4 regions of the Streptosporangium oxazolinicum genome follow, and region 3 is predicted to be linked to each of the others. Evidence: riboswitches for the same ligand, from Rfam matches in the RefSeq annotation. Region 3 holds a riboswitch; each other region holds the start of a gene.

Region 1 (4,769 bases), on a different contig from region 3:
AGCCCTCGCCTGGCACGAGGACACCGTGCACCGCCTGCGCCTGACCGGCGTACTGACCGCCCTGGACGCGGCACGCACGACCGACGACATCAGCTGCGACGACACCCTCGCCGCCCACGGCAAACACGCGGCGGCCGGCGACACACGCCACCTGGCCGAGGTGCTCACCCGCCAGATCGAATACGCCACCGCCCTCATCGTGTCCGGCACGGACGAGGAGGACATCGAACTCACCCTGGCCGTACTCGGCCACCTCGCCCCCACCACCCCGGCCGCACCCCCCGACCGCACCCTGCCCACGGTCACCGGCACGAGAATCGACGTGGAAATGCTCGGAGCCCGCGTCGACCCGGCCACCGCCCAACTACCCTGCGACGCGCAAACCGGGGAGATCTCCACCGTCGTCTGGCACCGGCTACGCCCCCTGCACCCCCAACGACTGTTCGACGCCGTCGACGAACTCGTCACCGAAACCGTCCGCAGCCGCGGCCGATTCTGGCTGGCCAACCGGCACGAACGCCTGCTCGCCTGGGACGCCGTCGCCGGAGTCATCACCATCGAGGACGCCGGCCCCTGGCTGGTCACCCTGCCCGAAGCCGCCTGGGAGACACAAAGCCCCGCCCGCCGCATGGCCGCCACCCTCGACTGGACTCCCCAACTCGGCGACCGCGTCCAGCACCTCGTCTTCACCGGCCCCGACCTCGACCGCGACCGCATCCACCGCCTACTGGACTCCTGCCTGCTCACCGAGACCGAAACCCTGGCAGGCTCCGACATCTGGGCCACATACCCCGACCCGTTCGCCTTCGTCCTCGACCTCGACCTGAAGGAGACCTCCGCGTGAAACCCCGCCGCACCCCCCGCAAGAAGACCAATCCGCTACACGGCGTGAGCCACATCGACTACAAGGACACCACCCTGCTCCGCGCCTTCATCTCCGACCGCGGCAAAATCCGCGGACGCCGCGTCACCGGAGTCACCGTCCAGCAACAACGCCAACTGGCCACCGCGATCAAAAACGCCCGCGAAATGGCCCTGCTCCCCTACGCCTCCACCCCACGACCCCGCTGACCAGGCGAGAAAACACACCGAATGGACAACACCCCGGGAGCGAGCCGTAACGGCGTGCCGTACGAAACCCGCGACGACGACACCGCAGGGACCAGACCACGACCCGCCCCCGCGGCGTACGACCAACCCACCCTTCCCCCAAGCGAGACAGACGGACTCGACGGCCCGCACGCCGCACCCGGCGCGAAACCGCCATCCGTACGCGCTCGAACAGAACCGGACACGTCACGGACTCCGATACGGTCATGGAATGAAGCCGTCGCCTTCCCCCTCACGGCGTCGTCGCGCTGCCGTCCACCGAGAAACAAGCGGGAGAGAACCGTCGGCCACACCCATCCTCGACTGGCAGCATCCCCGGGTGCTGGAGCTGGCGACCGAAGCCCGGCGTAAAGACACCTCGACGGATCGGGATCTCCTGATCACGGCCCACCGGCTCATCACCGCGCGAATACGCCCGGTGTATGCCATGAACGACACCCAGCCGGTCTCCAGAACGCTTCTCCTGGAGCGCGGATCGTGCAGCCAGCGACTGGCGGCGCTGGAAGCGGTAGGACGGGCCCACGGAATCGCCAGCCGGGTCAGGGGATTACTGGTGAGCGGACGCTTCTGGCACCCTCGCTTTCCCCGGCTACGAGCATTGGTCCCGCGCCAGGTGGTGCTCGCCTGGCCGGAGTTCCTGCTCGACGGTGAATGGGTGACCGTCTCCGAGTTGTACGGCGAGCTGAACACGCTGCGGAGGAAGGAGGGATTCACCAACATCGGTGCTGAGACGCTCTTCGACGCGGTGGCCCGCACCGCCGTCGATTGGGACGGCATCACCGGCTCATCATGTGACCTGTCCAACTACGTGCTAGCCGACCTGGGATATTTCAGCTCCCGCGATGCCTTGTTCCGGGCGCACGGCCAGACATTGTGCACGCCGGTCCGCATCACCGCCGACCTCGTCATGGGGCGCCGGTCGGCTTGAGACGCGAGCCTCGACCACATCCCGCACGGCCCCGCCGGAAGCCAACCCCCGACCGTCCCGGAGAAGCCACCATGACCCCGCCCGAGAACATCACAACCTGGCACGACGCCCGCTACGACCTGCCCGTCAGCCGGCAACTGGAGCGCTACAACGAGCTGGCCGCCCGAAACGCGTCAGCCCGCGCCCGCGCGGAACTGATGGCCCGGGGAACCTACGACCCCACCCGGCACGGAACCGAAGACCGGCCCCCGCTCACCGTCGCCGAACACCTCGAACTGCTGGCACTGGCCGAGAGCATCGCACGCACCGTACGCCACCCCGCCAACATCCACCACGCACTGCTGGCCGGAGCCACCTGGGCCGACATCGCCCTCGCCCTCGACTCCGACGCCACCACCCTGCGGCAGGACTACCGGCAGTGGGCCGACGACCAGCACGACCTCAACCAGCACCACCCCACCCTCGGCATGACCGCCGACGAGCACACCGCCGCGATCGCCAGAACCACCCAAGACCATCCATGACCACCCGCTCACCCCGAAGGTAGCTCATCAAGACCCTCCGGGCTGCCGCAAAGCCGCAGCCCACTGCCGGTGACGGGTCCCGGAATCGACGAGAACACAGTCACCACACTTGCCGCCCCCGGGCAGACGGTAGAACAGACAGCAGGTACGCCGAACGAAGAACGGCTGCCCGGGAACGGGTTCGACCAGATCACCGCCACCCCGCAACACTCCCAGCGCGAGCAGCTCACGCCCAAGCGCGATAGCCCGAACGGCGAATCCGGGGCACCGGTCGACGACGGTCCGAACCGTTCCGGCCAGCGCGGAGGCGGCATTACCCCACAACAGCCCAGGGGCAATCCCCACGACCTCCCGTACGGACCACGCCAACGGCTCCAGCACCTCGGTCAGCACACCGCGATACAACGGTTCGGCGACCCCGGCGGGATCAAGGATCCGCCGACCGGTCGGACGCTCGGCCCGCAGCGGCAACGGCCCGCCGGACACCTCCCGCCAGTGAACAGACGCCAGGTCCAAGAGCAGATCATGCGTTACCACCGCACCGACGACAGGTGACCACAGGCGAGCGGCAAGCCCCTGAAACAGGATCGAGGCCGCCACCCTCGGCTCGTCGGTCCCCAGACGTCCGGCGACATCGATGATCCGCCGCCGCAGGAGCCCGGAATCGGCCGCCAGATCAATGAGCGGTCGCCAGCCCACCTCGATCGGACCGACCTCGAGCTCGAAGTAACCACTGATCGCGGAAACATCGGCGACCGCGGCCGACACCTCCGACGGTGATGCGGGAAGCAGCCCCGGCCAGGCGACAGAAGCCACGTCGTCGGCGCGTCCGGAGCCGGTGGGCCGGGGGCCAGGCATGGCGATCACCGTTCCTCCCTTGGGGAGATCCGCCCCAATTTCTGCGAGGAGGCGACCGCGTGAGTCTCCTGGCTCTCGGGTCAACGCTCCTCCCGGCCTTCCCACCCGTTATCCGGGCAGTGGCTTCGTCGGGATTCGCTCGCCGATCACAGTGGCGGGACCGCGCCGGATTCACACCGGCTTCCTCAGTCCGCCGTCGCCTACGCCAACCATGCTCGCACAACCACCATCAACGACAAAGCAGACCTCGGCTTCGCCGCGCCTGCGAAAACCCTGCGGAAGCCGTGACGATCGACATGACCGGCCGGGCGACCCACCGGAGCCGTGACCGGCCCTGAAGATCCCCCGCACCTCGCGCTGAGCCCCATCACCCCCGGAAGTTTGGGCTGTGAGCCCAGTCCCCTCCCGGGCCCCGTTGAATCGGCCTGGCGAACCAATGACGAAGCCACGAAGCTCACGACGGAGAGGAACCCATGCGTGTCACCAACCACACCGGGCGAACGGCACCGATCACCGGCGACGGCGTGATCGACATCGAGAAGACCGACGGTGTTGCTCGTAGGTGATGGTTTTGTGGTTTGCGTTTAAATGATCTTGAATCTGGTCGGGCGCCTTTACAATGTAGATTTATTTCGCGGCCCGGTCCGGACCGCCGATCGGCCAGATGGTCCGGACCGGGCCCTTCGCGGTGACCGCGTCCCGGGGTGGGACCCGCACGGACACGCCGACTGACTCCCGCGAGCCGCCGTGCCCCTACTCGAAGAGGGACGGGTCTCCGGTGCCCCGGCGGAGAATCTCGGGCTCGTCCTGCGAGAAGTCGACGACCGTCGTCGGGACGGCGCCGCACTCACCGGCGTCGATGACGGCGTCCACCACGTGATCGAGCCTCTCCTTGATCTCCCAGCCCTGCGTCAGGGGCTCGGCCTCGTCGGGCAGTAGCAGGGTGCTCGACACCAGCGGTTCGCCGAGCTCGGCCAGCAGCGCCTGTGTGACGACATGGTCGGGGATCCGGACACCGACCGTCTTCTTCCGGGGGTGCAGCAACCGCCGCGGCACCTCCTTGGTCGCGGGCAGGATGAAGGTGTAGCCGCCGGGGGTCGCCGCCTTGACCGAGCGGAACAGCGCATTGCTCACATGCACGAACTGCCCAAACTGGGCAAAGTCTCTACAGACCAGGGTGAAGTGATGATCACTGCCGAGGTCGCGGATCTCTCTGATCCGGTCGATGCCTTCCTTGTTTCCCAGCCGACACCCCAGCGCGTAGCCCGAGTCCGTTGGATACGCGATCAGCCCGTCCGTACGCAGAATCTCGACCACCTGGCCGATCAGCCGGGGTTGGGGAGTGTCCG
Region 2 (4,769 bases), 410 kb from region 3:
TGGTCGATGTACGGGGTGCGCGCGGCGGCCAGGTCGATGAGTGCCTTCTGCGGCAGCTCCCAGGCGGTCCGGTAGAGCGTCCTCAGGTCGGCGGGGATCTCGGGGATGTCCTGCACGGAGCCGTCGGCGCGCTTGATCGCGTCGCGGATCTGCGCGGTCCACAGGCCACGGGCCTGGAGGTCGCGGACGAGATAGCGGTTGACCTGGAGGAACTCCCCCGAGAGGGTCTCGCGCTTGAAGACGTTGGAGACCTGCGGCTCGATGCACTCGTAGCAGCCCGCGATGGAGGCGATCGTGGCCGTCGGCGCGATCGCGATCATCAGCGAGTTGCGCAGGCCGGTCCCGGCGATCCGCTCCCTGAGCTCCGCCCACTCCGCCGACCCCGCCGCCCCGTAGTGGTCGGGGTGCAGCACCCCGGCGGCGGCCCTCGTCTCCTCGTACGAGGGATGGCGGCCCCGCTCCACGGCCAGGTCGGAGGAGGTCCGGTAGGCGGCGAGCGCGATCTCCTCGGAGATCCTGGTGGACAGCTCCAGGGCGCGCGGCGAGTCGAACGGCAGCCGCAGCGTGAACAGCACGTCGGCCAGGCCCATCACGCCGAGCCCGATCGGGCGCCACCTGCGGTTGGCGGCCTCCGCCTCGGGGGTCGGGTAGAAGCCCAGGTCGATGGTGCGGTCGAGGAAGCGCACGGCGGTGCGGACGGTCGCGCGCAGCCGTGCCCAGTCGACCCCGTCCCCGGCCTCCGCCGACAGATGGGCGGCGAGGTTGATCGAGCCGAGGTTGCAGACGGCGGTCTCCGCGTCGCCGGTGACCTCCAGGATCTCGGTGCAGAGGTTGGACAGGTGGATGACGTTCTCCGGCCTGGCCGTCTGGTTGGAGGTCCGGTTCGCCGCGTCCTTGAAGGTCATCCAGCCGTTGCCGGTCTGGGCGAGCGTGCGCATCATCCGCCCGTACAGGGTGCGGGCCGGGATCTGCCGGGTGAAGCGGCCCTCGGCCTCGGCGGCCCGGTAGGCGTCGTCGAACGCGGCGCCGTACAGGTCGGTGAGGTGCGGGACCTCCTTGGGGTCGAACAGCGACCAGACGCCGTCGGCCTCGACCCGGCGCATGAACTCGTCGGGGATCCAGTTGGCCAGGTTCAGGTTGTGCGTGCGGCGGGCCTCCTCGCCGGTGTTGTCGCGCAGTTCCAGGAACTCCTCGACGTCGGCGTGCCAGGGCTCCAGGTAGACGCAGGCCGCGCCCTTGCGGCGGCCTCCCTGGTTGACCGCGGCGACGCTGGAGTCGAGCGTGCGCAGCCAGGGCACGATGCCGTTGGAGTGGCCGTTGGTGCCCCGGATCAGCGAGCCCCGCGAGCGGACCCTGGTCCAGGCGATCCCGATGCCCCCCGCGTACTTCGACAGCCGCGCGACCTGCCCGTAGCGCTCGTAGATGGACTCCAGTTCGTCGCGGGGCGAGTCGAGCAGGAAGCACGAGGAGAGCTGGGGCCTGCGGGAGCCGGAGTTGAACAGCGTGGGCGAGCTGGGCAGGTAGGACAGGGTGGCCATCAGCGCGTACAGCTCGGCGGCCTCCTCGACGGTCTCGGACAGGCCGCAGGCCACCCGGAGGAAGAAGTGCTGCGGGCGCTCCAGGACCTTGCGGGTTCGCGGGTGGCGCAGCAGGTAGCGGTCGTAGACGGTACGCAGCCCGAAGTACTCGAACCTGGCGTCGGCCTCCGGGTCGACGAGCGCGTCCAGGACCCCGGCGTGGGCGGCCACGAACTCCGCGAGCCCGTCCTGGATCAGCCCCGCCTCGTGGGTCGCGGCGACGGACTCGGAGAAGCGGCGGACGCCGTGCTCGGCGGCCTCGTCGGCGATCAGCTCGGCCAGCATCGCGGCGGCGACCCTGGAGTTCTCCGGATCGGTGATCACCCGGGCGGCCGCCTCGTCGATGGCCAGCCTGCGATCGTCCGCCGCGCTCCCGGTGTTTCCGGTGCTCCCGGTGCCCATCGTGGCCGCCGCCGCGTTCCCGGTGTTCCCGGTGTTCCCGGTGGTTCCGGCGCTCCCCGTGGTGGTCTCCGCCAATGCCTGTGTCACGTAGTGCCCCTCGCTCGCTCGAACTTCCCCGTACGGCTCCGCCGGAGGGGCACGCGTCCGCGAGCGATCCCGGGCACGCCGGATCGCCTCGTTCCGCGGGCCCTCCCACGAGGCCCTGGACAGTCACGTCACCGGCAGGTCTTCGGACTCACGGGCGCACCGCACATGCCTACCGGCCGTCGCTTCCCAGGCATGGTTCGCCCAGTGCTTGACTGACGGCTTTCGTTCCCGTTCACCGCTGCGGGGCAGTCACCGGAATCTCACCGGGTTCCCTCTTGCCTCGCCCCTCGCGGGGCGAACCAGCAACGAGCAGGATCCTACATCTAGGGGCGTCTGACGCAACTACCCCAACAGGTTGTGTCGGAGGACTTCAACAGCCCGAGCTCGTGGAGGACACCGCGGGTGCGTGCCGTCTCGGTGAAGAGCCACTGGCGAAACTCGTCGCCACTGAGATAGACCCGGCTCCAGCCGTGGGCAGCGCACAGGGAACGCCAGCGCGGCGCGGCGTCGATCCTGTCACACAGGTCGATCGCGGCGTCCCGGTCCCCCGGACTCATGTCCTTGGGGCCCAGCAGGCCGCACCAGTCGCTGTACTCCAGCCGGACGTCGACCTCCATGAGCGTCGGCGCGTCGATCCCGTCGATCCGGCCGCCGGAGGAGACCACCAGGGGCCGCAGACGGCCCGCCCTGATTTCAGGCCGCAGGGCGCGCGCCGATCCCAGCAGGGCCGCCACCCGGCCGACCTGGAGCGCCTCGGCGGCATCCTCGGGGGCGAGGTATCCGGCGTACTCCAGCAGCCGGGTGTCCACCCCGAGGCACTTGCCGATCATCCCGTAGAGCACGTGGTCGGAGCCGCCCTCCGCCCCGCCGCCGACCGTCAGCCCCGCCGGGTTCCCGCGCAGCCGCGCGGCGAAGTCCTCGAAGGTACGCAGGCGGGAGTCGGAGGGGACGACCAGGACCGCCCAGTCGCCGACCAGGCGGGCGATGGGGGTGGCGGCGTTCACCACGGCGGTGGTGTTGGCGATCTCCGCGGCGGCCACCATCGGCATCGCGGTGACGAGCAGCCTGCCTTCGCGCGCGAAGGGGCCGTGGAAGGCGCCGAACGCGTCGCGCGGGGCGGAGCCCAGGGCACCCCGCCGCTCGACGGCCATGGCGGTACGCGCCAGTCCCGACTGGACCAGGACGGTCGCCAGCCTGCCCGCGATCCCGTCCCAGCCGTGGCCGTCGGCGGTCGGTTCGAGGATGAACAGGCGCTTCACCGCCGGACCGGCACCGCCGCCCGCGTCACACCCCGCGGCGACCAGGACCCCCGCCGCCAGTGCGAAAAACCCCCTGCGGCGCATAAGCGCCCCTTCCCCCAGGAAACCCTCACACCAAAGGTTACTTCTTACTCACTTTCTGTGACGAAGCGGGGGTATGTGGAAATGTCGCCCGCACTCGGACATGAGTCATCGGACCGCGCGGGAGCCCGAAGAGCCCCCCGGTGCCCACAGCGCCCCCGGCAGGCCGGAGCGAGGCCGGGGCACCGGGGGCGCGGGGGCGAGAGGCAGGGGCTGAGGGTCAGGAGCTGCGGGGCCTCACTCCACCGTGACGCTCTTGGCCAGGTTCCTGGGCTTGTCGACGTCCCGTTCCAGCGCCACGGCGGCGTGGTAGGCGAAGAGCTGGAGCGGGATCGAGAGCAGGATCGGGTCCAGCTCGGTCTCGTTCTTGGGCACCACGACGCAGTCGTCGGCCAGCTTGGGGTCCGTCGTGCGGTGGCCCACCATGAGCACCCGGCCACCCCGGGCACGGATCTCGCCCAGCGTGGTGAGATTCTTGTCCAGCAGCTCGTCGTCGGGGACGATCGCCACCGTCGGCATGTCCGGGCCGATCAGCGCCAGCGGCCCGTGCTTGAGCTCGCTCGCCGGGTACGCCTCGGCGTGCACGTACGAGATCTCCTTGAGCTTCTGCGCGCCCTCGCGGGCCACCGGATAGCCCCTGACCCGGCCCACGAACATCATGCTCGGCGACTCGGCGTACTTGCCCGCCAGCTCCCTGATCTGCGGCTCCAGCGCCAGGATCTCCTTGATCTGGTCCGGCAGCCTGCGCAGGCCGTCGCAGATCCTGCGGCCGTCGGCGGGAGACAGGTCACGCACCCGGCCCAGGTGCAGCGCGAGCAGCGCGAAGGCCACGGCGGTCGAGGTGAACGCCTTGGTGCTCGCCACCGAGACCTCGGGGCCCGCGTGCAGGTAGACGCCGCCGTCGCACTCGCGGGCGATCGCGCTGCCCACGGTGTTGACGATGCCGAGCACCCTGCCGCCCTTGCGCTTGAGCTCCTGGACGGCGGCGAGGGTGTCGTAGGTCTCCCCCGACTGGCTGATCGCCACGTAGAGGGTGTCGGCCTCCACCACCGGGCTGCGGTAGCGGAACTCGCTCGCCGGTTCCGCGTCGGCCGGGATGCGCGCCAGCTCCTCGATGAGCTGCGCGCCGATCTGGCCCGAGTAGTACGCGGAACCACAGCCGATGATCTTCACCCGGCGGAACGAGCGGGTCTCCCGCGCGTCCATGTTGAGACCGCCCAGGTGGGCGATGTGGAAGCGGTCGTCCAGTCGCCCGCGCAGCGTCCTGGCCACCGTGTCGGGCTGCTCGGAGATCTCCTTGAGCAGGTAGTGCTCGTAGCCGCCGGTGTCGTAGTGCCCGGCCTCCCAGTCGACGGTCAGCGTC
Region 3 (4,769 bases):
GTGGCGGGCGGTCAGCACCCAGTTGAAGGTGACCGAGTTGCCCACGCTCGTCGCCGGCCAGCCCTTGCTCTCGTTGCTGAGCTGGGAGAACCGGGCGACGTTGCCGTGGCAGTTCTTCAGGCCCTTTGGACCTTCCACGCTCTGGGGCTCGTAGATGATGTCGCCGCAGCCGGTGACCCGGCCCTGGGCGCACATGGCCTGACGGCTCGGCGGCGACGAGATGTAGCCGTGCGCGTTGGCCGGCGACGCGATGAACACGGTCGAAGCGACGGCGATGATCGCCATCGCGAGGAAGGTGACCGTTCTGCGCATATCCTGCTCCTTCGCTGGGGGGTGACTCAAATATAAAAGAAACTTTCCTAACAGTAAACATTTGAGTCACGGAAGATTCGGGAGCTCGTCAGATCCGGTGGGTCGCGCGCGACCGATTCCCCGGGCGTACCTCCGCCCCGCGCGGGGCGCGACAACGCGACAGGGGCGGTTCCCTAGAGGAACGTCTGTCCTGCCCAGGCGGGGTGAGACGGGGCCGGTCCCCTGGAGGGGCGTCGGTCCCGCCCAGAGGTGACGTACCGACGAAATGGGGGTGTGACCCGGACGGATCACACCCCCGCGAACACGGTGACCGCTAGACCGTTTCCGCCCGGACGCGCAGGGCCGCCTCGACCATGTTCCTGAGGCTGGCCTCCGTCTCCGGATAGCCGCGGGTCTTCAGGCCGCAGTCGGGGTTGACCCAGAGCAGGGCGGGGTCCACCGAGGCCGCGGCCGTACGCAGGGCGGTCTCGATCTCCTCGGCCGAGGGCACCCTGGGCGAGTGGATGTCCCACACGCCGGGCCCGATGCCGCGCGTGTAGCCGAAGGCGCGCAGGTCGTCCAGGAGTTCCATCCGGGAGCGGGCCGCCTCGACGCTGGTCACGTCGGCGTCCAGGTCGCCGATCGCGCCGATGATCTCCCCGAACTCCGAGTAGCACATGTGGGTGTGGATCTGCGTGCTGTCGGCCACCCCGCTGGTCGCCAGCCGGAACGCGTCGACGGCCCACTCCAGGTAGGCCTCGCGGTCGGCCCGCCGCAGCGGCAGCAGCTCGCGCAGCGCGGGCTCGTCGACCTGGATGATCCTGATGCCCGCCGCCTCAAGGTCGTGGGTCTCGTCGCGCAGGGCGAGCGCCACCTGCCTGGCGGTCTCGCCCAGCGGCTGGTCGTCACGGACGAAGGACCAGGCCAGCATGGTCACCGGGCCGGTCAGCATGCCCTTGACCGGCTTCTTCGTCCGCGACTGCGCGTAGGAGGCCCAGCGCACCGTCATCGGCTCGGGACGGGAGACGTCGCCGAACAGGATCGGCGGGCGGACGTAGCGGCTGCCGTACGACTGCACCCAGCCGTGTTCGGTGGCGGCGTAGCCCTCCAGCATCTCGGCGAAGTACTGGACCATGTCGTTGCGCTCGGGCTCGCCGTGCACCAGCACGTCCAGGCCGATGTCCTCCTGCAGCGCGATGACGCGGTCGATCTCGGCCTCCATCCTGCGCTCGTACCCGGCCCTGTCGATGTCGCCCGCGCGCAGGGCGGCGCGGGCCTGGCGCACCTCGCCGGTCTGCGGGAAGGAGCCGATGGTGGTGGTGGCCAGCGGCGGCAGACCCAGGTCGGCGTTCTGCACGGCGAGCCGCTCGGCGTGCGGGGCGCGCGGGGTGCCCTTGCCCAGCGCGTCCAGCCTGGCCCGCACCCGGGGGTTGAGGAACCGCTCCGTGACGTTCTCCCCCGCGATGACCTCCTCACCGTTCAGCGCCCTGCCGATCCGTACGACCTCGTCGACCTTCTGCCTGGCGAAGGCCAGCCGCTCGCGCAGCCGAGGGTCCAGCGAGGTCTCGGCGTCCAGGTCGAGCGGGACGTGCAGCAGCGAGCAGGAGGTGCTCACCACCAGCCGGTCGCTCAGCCCGAGCAGCGCGGCGCAGGTCGCCAGCGCCTTCGCGGTGTCGGTACGCCAGACGTTGCGGCCGTCGACGACCCCGGCGACGAGGGTCTTGCCGGGCAGCCCGCCGACGGCGGCCAGCGCCTCCAGGTTGCCGGGCGCCGAGACGAAGTCCAGGCCGACGGCCTCGACCGGGCCTCGGGCCAGGATCTCCAGCGCGGGCCCGATCTCACCGAAGTAGGTGGCCACCAGCATCCGGGGCCGACTGCTGAGCGCGCCCAGCCGCGCGTAGGCCCGGCGCAGCGCGGCCAGCTCCTCGTCCGTACGGTCGGCGGCCAGCACCGGCTCGTCCAGCTGCACCTCGGTCACCCCCGCCGCGGCCATCCGTTCCAGCAGCTCGGCGTAGGTCTCCAGCAGGCCGTCCAGCAGCCGCAGCGGCGCGAAGCCGGGCTCGGTGGACTTGGCCAGCAGCAGGAACGACAGCGGCCCGACCAGCACCGGCCGGGTCTCGACGCCCAGCCGCCGCGCCTCGGCGTACTCGGTGAGCGGCTTGCTCCAGTCGAGCCGGAACCGGGTGCCGGGTCCCAGCTCGGGAACCAGGTAGTGGTAGTTGGTGTCGAACCACTTGGTCATCTCCAGCGGCGCCACCCCCTCGGCGCCCCGGGCCATCGCGAAGTACGGGTCGGCGGCCCCGGCGAACCGCTCGGGCACCGCCCCCACCATCGCGATCGTGTCCAGCACGTGGTCATACAGCGAGAACGTGTTGGACGGCACCGCGTCCAGCCCCGCCTCCGACAGCTCCCGCCACGTCCGCTCCCGCAGACCCTCGGCCGTCTCCCGAAGAGCGGCGGCGTCCGTGCGCCCGGCCCAGTAATCCTCCGTCGCCCGCTTCAACTCGCGACGGCCCCCGATACGGGGATACCCCAAAACGGTCGTAGTGACCTGACTCATGGCGTCCTTCCCTCGGCTCATGCCATGCCAACCCACAGCCACACGGAAGGAACACACGGGAAAGACACCTCCCAGGCCCTCCCACGAGGCCACGGATCACCGCGCACCGGACGGCACACGGACGGCTGGCAGGTCTTCGGACTCGCGGGCACCACACTCAACCCCTACTGACCGTCGCTTCCCAGATGCCACGCACCCAGTGCCTATGACGGCGTTCGTTCCCACTCACCGCTGCGGGGCAGTCCCGGACTCCCACCGGGTTCCCTCTTACGACTCCCAGCGCCAACACGACACCGGAAGAACCAACCGCACCACGAGCATAACCCGCCCGCACCTCCGGCCGGAGCCACCGTCCGGCGCATCGAAGAAGCGGGAACCGTACTGCGGCCACCCGGAGGGTGGGAAAGGAAAGAAGGCCGCCTTCGGAAATGCCCCTGCAGAAGAAATGGGCTCGTCCCGGGTGGAGGAGACACCTCGCAGACCACCAGGGAGCCGTTCGCCGAGCGGTGGTACGCCGCGAGCTGCCCCGGGGAATGGCCGGTAGGTCTTTGAGGGTGATTTGGTGGAGATCAAGGTCGGCAGCGCATCGCGACCGCTCCTGGGATTGCGAAAGAGAGGGACGACGGGCTGGTGGTGTGTGATCGTGTGAAGTGGTGCTGCTGTACATCGTTCAGCGTGACTGGTCGACGGCAGCGGCTCGTATGCTGATCTTTGTCCTCTCTTTCGAAGACAGGTTGTCGATGCATCTGCATCCAGGCGAGACCGAGGCCGTTGGCTGGCGGGTGGTGACCGTGCTCGACGCCGTCCGGCAGCTGCGTGATGCTTCACCCGACGTCACCGGACGCCCGCGGGTGATCGCGATCGACGGCCGGGGCGGCGCCGGCAAGACGACCCTGGCCGAGCGGCTACGCAAGGGGGTGCCTAACTCCGCCATCGTGCACACCGACGACATCGCCTGGAACCACGCCTACTTCGACTGGGGCGCCGTGCTCGTCGAGAACATCCTGCACCCCCTGCACCGGGGTGAAGCGGTGAACTTCCGCCCTGATGCCTGGATCACCCACGACCGGCCCGGATCGATCACCATTCCCGCCGGTGCCGACTTCATCTGGGTCGAGGGCACCGGCATCATCCGCGAAGAGCTTGCCCCGTGGTTGGACGCCTCGGTGTGGATGCAGGGTGACCTCGACGAGCAAGAGCGCTTGTTGGTCGTCCGCGACGGCGACTCCCCCAAGCAGCTGGAGCACGTGGCGAACTGGCTGCTGGAGGAACTGCCGTTCATCTCACGAGAACAGCCGTGGGCCCGAGCCACCATGATCGTCGCTGGCCCTCCGCAGATCGACCACGACCCGGACACCGAGTTGGTCGTCGCCCCGCCGACCAGCCCTTAGGTTGGCCGGTCCACCCGCAGAACGCGGGTGAGCGGTTCGAGAGCCGCGCCTCCCGCCGGCAGCCACCAAAACCCCTCCGGTAAGGGATTTTTCCTGGCGGTGTGGCAGGTACGGGACGTGACCCCATACAGGCCGAGCCAACGCTTTCACAGCTCATCACCGTTCAACTTCCCGGCTCTTCCACGAGAAGCGGCGAAGCGCGGTTCCAGCTCCCTCTCTTGATCATCGCACGCGTGCCGCACGACCATGGAGACCATGCCGAGCACTGCGCAGGACGACCTCCACAGCACGCGACCACCATCGACGGCGAGACGGAAGCGGCGCTGGAAACTCCCGGCGGCTATCGCGGCATCATTCGTACTGTTCTTCGCGCTCATCATGACGCCTCAGTGGATTCACAACCGTCAACTCGACGGCCTTGCCAACCGTTTTCTTAGCTATCCTCTACCTCCCGAGACCAGATTCTCCGATGACGAGGTGCAGGCGTCAGTGGCGCTGCGGGGCAACAGCAACCACTGCGACTACCG
Region 4 (4,769 bases), on a different contig from region 3:
GAAGTGGCCGCCTCGCCGAACTCGACCTCCTGCGCTTCTTCGCCGCCATGGCGGTGCTCGCCTTCCACTACTTCATCGCCTTCGCCTCGGTGTGGGGCGACCGCCCGGCCGAGCTGTTCCCGGCGATCTCCACCCTCTCCGGGCTCGGCATCCTCGGCGTCGAGCTGTTCTTCATGATCAGCGGCTTCGTGATCCTGATGAGCATCTGGGGGCGGGGCCTGGGGGCGTTCGCCCTCTCCCGGCTGGTGCGGCTCTATCCCGCCTACTGGGTCAGCGTGGCCGTCACCGCCGCGGTCTACGGGCTGACCGCCGCCACGGCCCTGGACCCCAAGCTCAGCCTCGGCGAGTACGGGATCAACCTCACGATGCTCCAGCGAGCCCTCGGGGTCTATGACGCCAACGGCGTCTACTGGTCGCTCTGGGTGGAGCTCCGCTTCTACGTGCTGATCTCGATCCTGGTGATCATCGGGGTGACGCTCACCCGCTGCCTGGTCTTCATGGGGCTCTGGCTGCTGGCGGCCGGGTTCTTCGCCGGGAGCGACGAGGCGTGGGTCGATCTCGTGGTCATGCCCAAGTACGCGGCGTACTTCGTCGGCGGCATGGCGTTCTTCCTGATGACGAGATTCGGCCCCAGGCTCGTCCTGTGGTGCCTGGCCGGGATCAGCGGCGGCCTGGCCGTCAGCGCGGCGATCGACCGGGTGGCCGGGCGCGTCGAGAACGTCGGCTACGCCGCGATGCCGGTGCCCGAGTGGGCCGTGGTCGCCACGGTGATCGGTTTCTACGCGCTCATGGCGATGGTGGCGCTGGGCTGGCTGGGGTGGCTGCGCTGGCGCGGCCTGGTCGTCCTGGGGGCGCTCACCTACCCGCTCTACCTGTTCCACACCCCGGCCGCGGTCCTGATCGTCCCCGCCCTGCGGGACACGCTGCCGCCCCCGCTGACCGCCCTGGTCACCCTGCTGGCCGCGATGGCGTTCTCCTACCTGGTGTACCGGGTGGCCGAGCGCCCGCTTCAGGAGTTCGTCAAATCCAGGAGGCGTGGAAGGGCCGAATCCCCGTCTCCGTCACAGCTCCCCGCGCTCTCCCCGTTTCCCCTCGCAACGGGCGAAAAGGCTTCGGTGCCATAACTGTCCGACCACCGGGCATAGTGAAGGGTCTAGGGTCGGGAATAGATACCACGGAGAGAAACAGTCCCTGACGAACAGAGGGTGCGCATGACGGTACGGCGGGTGATGGGCATCGAGACCGAATACGGCATCTCCGTGCCCGGACAGCCGGGGGCCAACGCGATGGTGACCTCCTCTCAGGTCGTGAACGCCTACCTGGCGGCCTCGGCCGCCAGGGTACGGCGCGCGCGATGGGACTTCGAGGAGGAGAACCCGCTGCGGGACGCACGGGGGTTCGACCTCGCGCGGGAGGTGGCCGACCAGAGCCAGCTGACCGACGAGGACCTCGGCCTGGCGAACGTGATCCTCACCAACGGGGCCCGGCTGTACGTGGACCACGCCCATCCCGAATACTCCACGCCCGAGTGCACCAATCCTCGGGCGGCGGTGATCTGGGACAAGGCGGGCGAGCGGGTGATGCACGACGCGGCGGTCCGCGCCTCGGCGATGCCGGCCAACGCCCCGATCCAGCTCTACAAGAACAACACCGACAACAAGGGCGCCTCCTACGGCTGCCACGAGAACTACCTGATGCGCCGGGCCACCTCGTTCGCCGACATCGTCAGGCACCTGACGCCGTTCTTCGTCTCCCGGCAGGTCGTCACCGGCGCGGGCAAGGTCGGCATCGGCCAGGACTCCCGGGGCGAGGGCTTCCAGATCAGCCAGCGGGCCGACTTCTTCGAGGTCGAGGTGGGCCTGGAGACGACGCTCAAGCGGCCGATCATCAACACCCGGGACGAGCCGCACGCCGACCCGGAGAAATACCGCCGCCTGCACGTCATCATCGGCGACGCCAACATGTCGGAGATCTCGACCTACCTGAAGCTGGGATCCACCGCGCTCGTCCTGGCCATGATCGAGGACGGTTACTTCACCCGCGACCTCGCGGTGGACAACCCCGTCCAGGCCCTGCGCGCGGTCTCGCACGACCCCACGCTCAAGTACGAGATCGCCATGCGCGACGGCCGCAGGCTGACGGCCGTGCAGCTCCAAATGGAATACCTGGAGCTCGCGCGCAAGTACGCCGAGGAGCGCAGCGCCAACGGCCTGGACGAGCCCACCAAGGACATCCTGGAGCGCTGGGAGTCGGTCCTCACCCGCCTGGCGGAAGACCCGATGCAGCTGTCCGGGGAGCTCGACTGGGTGGCCAAGCTGGAGCTCCTGGAGGGTTACCGCACCCGTGACGGCCTTCCCTGGTCGCACCCGCGCCTGCAACTCGTCGATCTCCAGTACTCCGACATCCGTCCCGAGCGGGGGCTCTACAACCGGCTGGTGGCCCGGGGCCGCATGCAGCGCCTGGTCACCGAGGAAGAGGTCCAGCGGGCCATCGAGGTGCCGCCCAGCGACACCCGTGCCTACTTCCGCGGCCGTTGCCTGAGCCAGTACAGCGAGTCGGTGGCCGCGGCCTCCTGGGACTCGGTCATCTTCGACATCCCCGGCCGCGAGTCGCTGCAGCGCGTCCCCACCCTTGAGCCGCTGCGCGGCACCAAGGCCCACGTGGGCGAGCTGTTCGACCGCTGCCGTACCGCCGCGGAGCTGGTGACGGCGCTGACCGGCGAGCAGTGACCGCCTGAGAGGGGGGAGGCGGCCCGGCCGGGCAGCCTCCCCCCTCGGCGTACCCGGGCTCGCCGGATCCCCGCGAACCGGACAGCCGGATTGACGGGGGACGGAGAACCGGGGTACGTTCCGGATGTTTTGTGGCGGTGCGAGGGAAATCCGGTGAGATTCCGGTGCGGTCGCGCCACTGTAACCGGCCCGCGAGGGCCGGGAGCCAGGTCACACTCGACCGCCACCGACCTACGAAAAGGGACGCGTCAATCCCGGAGGAGGTGGCCGTGAGCCAGATCTCGGCACCGCACGCCCAGCCCATCCCATGGCCCTCGCTCACCCGCTGGCTGCTCGCCGTACCGGTGCTGCTGCTCCTCGCCTACCTGGTCACCTTCGACCAGGGAGCGATCTCCCAGGCGGGAAACTACCTGCACGAACTCATGCACGACGGGCGTCACCTGCTCGGCGTGCCGTGTCACTGAGCCACAGGTGATCACCAAACTCATCGTCCGGGGCCTCGTCGTCGGACTGCTCGCAGGGCTGCTCGCGGCCGTCTTCGCCTACACCGTCGGCGAACCGCGCATCGACCAGGCCATCGCGCTGGAGGAGGCGGCCGCGGCCGCCGCCCCGGCCGAGACGCACGACGACACCGGCACCGCGGCCCACTCCCACGACGAGGAGGAGGCCCTGGTCAGCAGGGACGGGCAGCGCTTCGGGCTCTTCCTCGCCCTCGGCCTGTACGGCCTGGCGGTCGGGGGCCTGTTCTCCCTCGTCTACGCGGCCGTACGCGGGCGGGCGGGACCCCGCTCGGAACCGGTGCTCGCGGTCACCCTCGCCGCCGCCGCGTTCACCGCCGTCGTCCTCATCCCTTTCGTGAAATATCCCGCCAACCCACCGGCTGTCGGTGATCCGGAGACCATCAACCAGCGCACCGTGCTCTACCTGGTCGCCGTGGTCATCGGGATCCTCGCCGTCGCCGCCGGGGTCGCCGCCCACCGCTACGCCTCGCGGAGCGAACCGTGGGTGCGCTGGCTGTCGGCGGGCGCCGCCGTGCTGATCCCCGTCGTCGCGGCCTGGATCCTCCTGCCGGAGATCTCGGAGGTGCCCCAGGGCTTCCCCGCCGACCTCCTGTGGGACTTCAGGGTCGCCTCCATAGGGACCCAGGTGGTCTTCTGGGCCGGTGTCGGCGCGCTGTTCGCCTTCGCCGCCCGCAGGCGCGGCCCGGTGTGACGACCCCCTCGGGGGTCACCCGCCTGCTCCTGGTCTGCCACGCCTCCACCTCGGCGACGGCGCGGGCCGCGTTCCCGGGCGACGAACCGCTCGACGAACGCGGCCTGCGCCGGGCCGAGGGGATGGCGCGGGACCTCGCCCCGGGTCCCGCGGCCTGCCCGGCCGAGTTGCGCTGCGTCCAGACGGCGGCGGCACTCGGCCTGCGGGCCGAGCACGACCCGCTGCTGGCCGACTGCGACTACGGCCGCTGGAGCGGCATGACGCTCGGCGAGGTCGAGGCCGCCGAACCCGAGGCGCTCGCGTCCTGGCTCGGCGACCCCGGCGCGGCGCCCCACGGCGGGGAACCGGTCACCGCGCTCCTCGCCAGGGTGTCCGGCTGGCTCGCCGCCCGCGCCCCCGGCAGGGCCGTCGCGGTCACCCACCCGGCGATCATCCGCGCCGCGGTCGTCCACGCCCTCGGCGCCCCCGCCCAGGCGTTCTGGCGCGTCGACGTCGCGCCACTGGCCCAGGTGAGGCTCACCGGGCGCGGCGGGCGCTGGCGGCTCAGCTACTCCCCCTGACGGCTCCACCGACGTGACGGCCCGACGACTTGACGAAGGAGATCCCGAAGGTGCGTGACTCCCGCTATCCCTTCACCGCGATCGTGGGGCTGGAGGACCTGAAACTCGCGCTGATCCTCAACGCGGTCTCCCCCCGGGTCGGGGGAGTGCTGGTCAGGGGGGAGAAGGGCACCGCCAAGTCCACGGTCGTCCGGGCGCTGGCCGCGCTCCTGCCGCCCGTCGAGGTGGTGACCGGCTGCCGCTTCTCCTGCGACCCCGCCGCCCCCGA

Evidence for each region. Region 3 has a riboswitch for cobalamin ahead of metE (5-methyltetrahydropteroyltriglutamate--homocysteine S-methyltransferase). Riboswitches for the same ligand answer to the same signal wherever they lie in the genome.
Region 1: linked by a shared signal. The riboswitch ahead of ABD817_RS21170 ((2Fe-2S)-binding protein) and the one ahead of metE (5-methyltetrahydropteroyltriglutamate--homocysteine S-methyltransferase) in region 3 are both predicted to bind cobalamin.
Region 2: linked by a shared signal. The riboswitch ahead of ABD817_RS15535 (ribonucleoside-diphosphate reductase subunit alpha) and the one ahead of metE (5-methyltetrahydropteroyltriglutamate--homocysteine S-methyltransferase) in region 3 are both predicted to bind cobalamin.
Region 4: linked by a shared signal. The riboswitch ahead of ABD817_RS27190 (CbtB domain-containing protein) and the one ahead of metE (5-methyltetrahydropteroyltriglutamate--homocysteine S-methyltransferase) in region 3 are both predicted to bind cobalamin.

Annotation. Positions count from the first base shown of each region.
Region 1 covers NZ_BAABAQ010000007.1:371,491-376,259, reverse strand. Annotated here, with positions in the region: gene ABD817_RS21190 (CobW family GTP-binding protein) at 1-844, shown strand, start outside; gene rpsR (30S ribosomal protein S18) at 841-1,071, shown strand; gene ABD817_RS21180 (transglutaminase domain-containing protein) at 1,322-2,038, shown strand; gene ABD817_RS21175 (hypothetical protein) at 2,110-2,562, shown strand; gene ABD817_RS21170 ((2Fe-2S)-binding protein) at 2,590-3,420, opposite strand; cobalamin riboswitch at 3,465-3,647, opposite strand; gene ABD817_RS21165 (L-threonylcarbamoyladenylate synthase) at 4,174-4,769, opposite strand, start outside.
Region 2 covers NZ_BAABAQ010000005.1:5,558-10,326, reverse strand. Annotated here, with positions in the region: gene ABD817_RS15535 (ribonucleoside-diphosphate reductase subunit alpha) at 1-2,066, opposite strand, end outside; cobalamin riboswitch at 2,183-2,385, opposite strand; gene ABD817_RS15530 (tripartite tricarboxylate transporter substrate-binding protein) at 2,390-3,409, opposite strand; gene glmS (glutamine--fructose-6-phosphate transaminase (isomerizing)) at 3,644-4,769, opposite strand, start outside.
Region 3 covers NZ_BAABAQ010000005.1:418,970-423,738, reverse strand. Annotated here, with positions in the region: gene ABD817_RS17185 (lytic polysaccharide monooxygenase auxiliary activity family 9 protein) at 1-312, opposite strand, end outside; gene metE (5-methyltetrahydropteroyltriglutamate--homocysteine S-methyltransferase) at 626-2,851, opposite strand; cobalamin riboswitch at 2,962-3,173, opposite strand; gene ABD817_RS17175 (uridine kinase family protein) at 3,505-4,242, shown strand; gene ABD817_RS17170 (hypothetical protein) at 4,498-4,769, shown strand, end outside.
Region 4 covers NZ_BAABAQ010000011.1:204,704-209,472, forward strand. Annotated here, with positions in the region: gene ABD817_RS27180 (acyltransferase family protein) at 1-1,124, shown strand, start outside; gene dop (depupylase/deamidase Dop) at 1,212-2,729, shown strand; adenosylcobalamin (AdoCbl) riboswitch at 2,848-2,981, shown strand; gene ABD817_RS27190 (CbtB domain-containing protein) at 2,999-3,193, shown strand; gene ABD817_RS27195 (CbtA family protein) at 3,201-3,941, shown strand; gene ABD817_RS27200 (histidine phosphatase family protein) at 3,938-4,501, shown strand; gene ABD817_RS27205 (magnesium chelatase subunit D family protein) at 4,552-4,769, shown strand, end outside.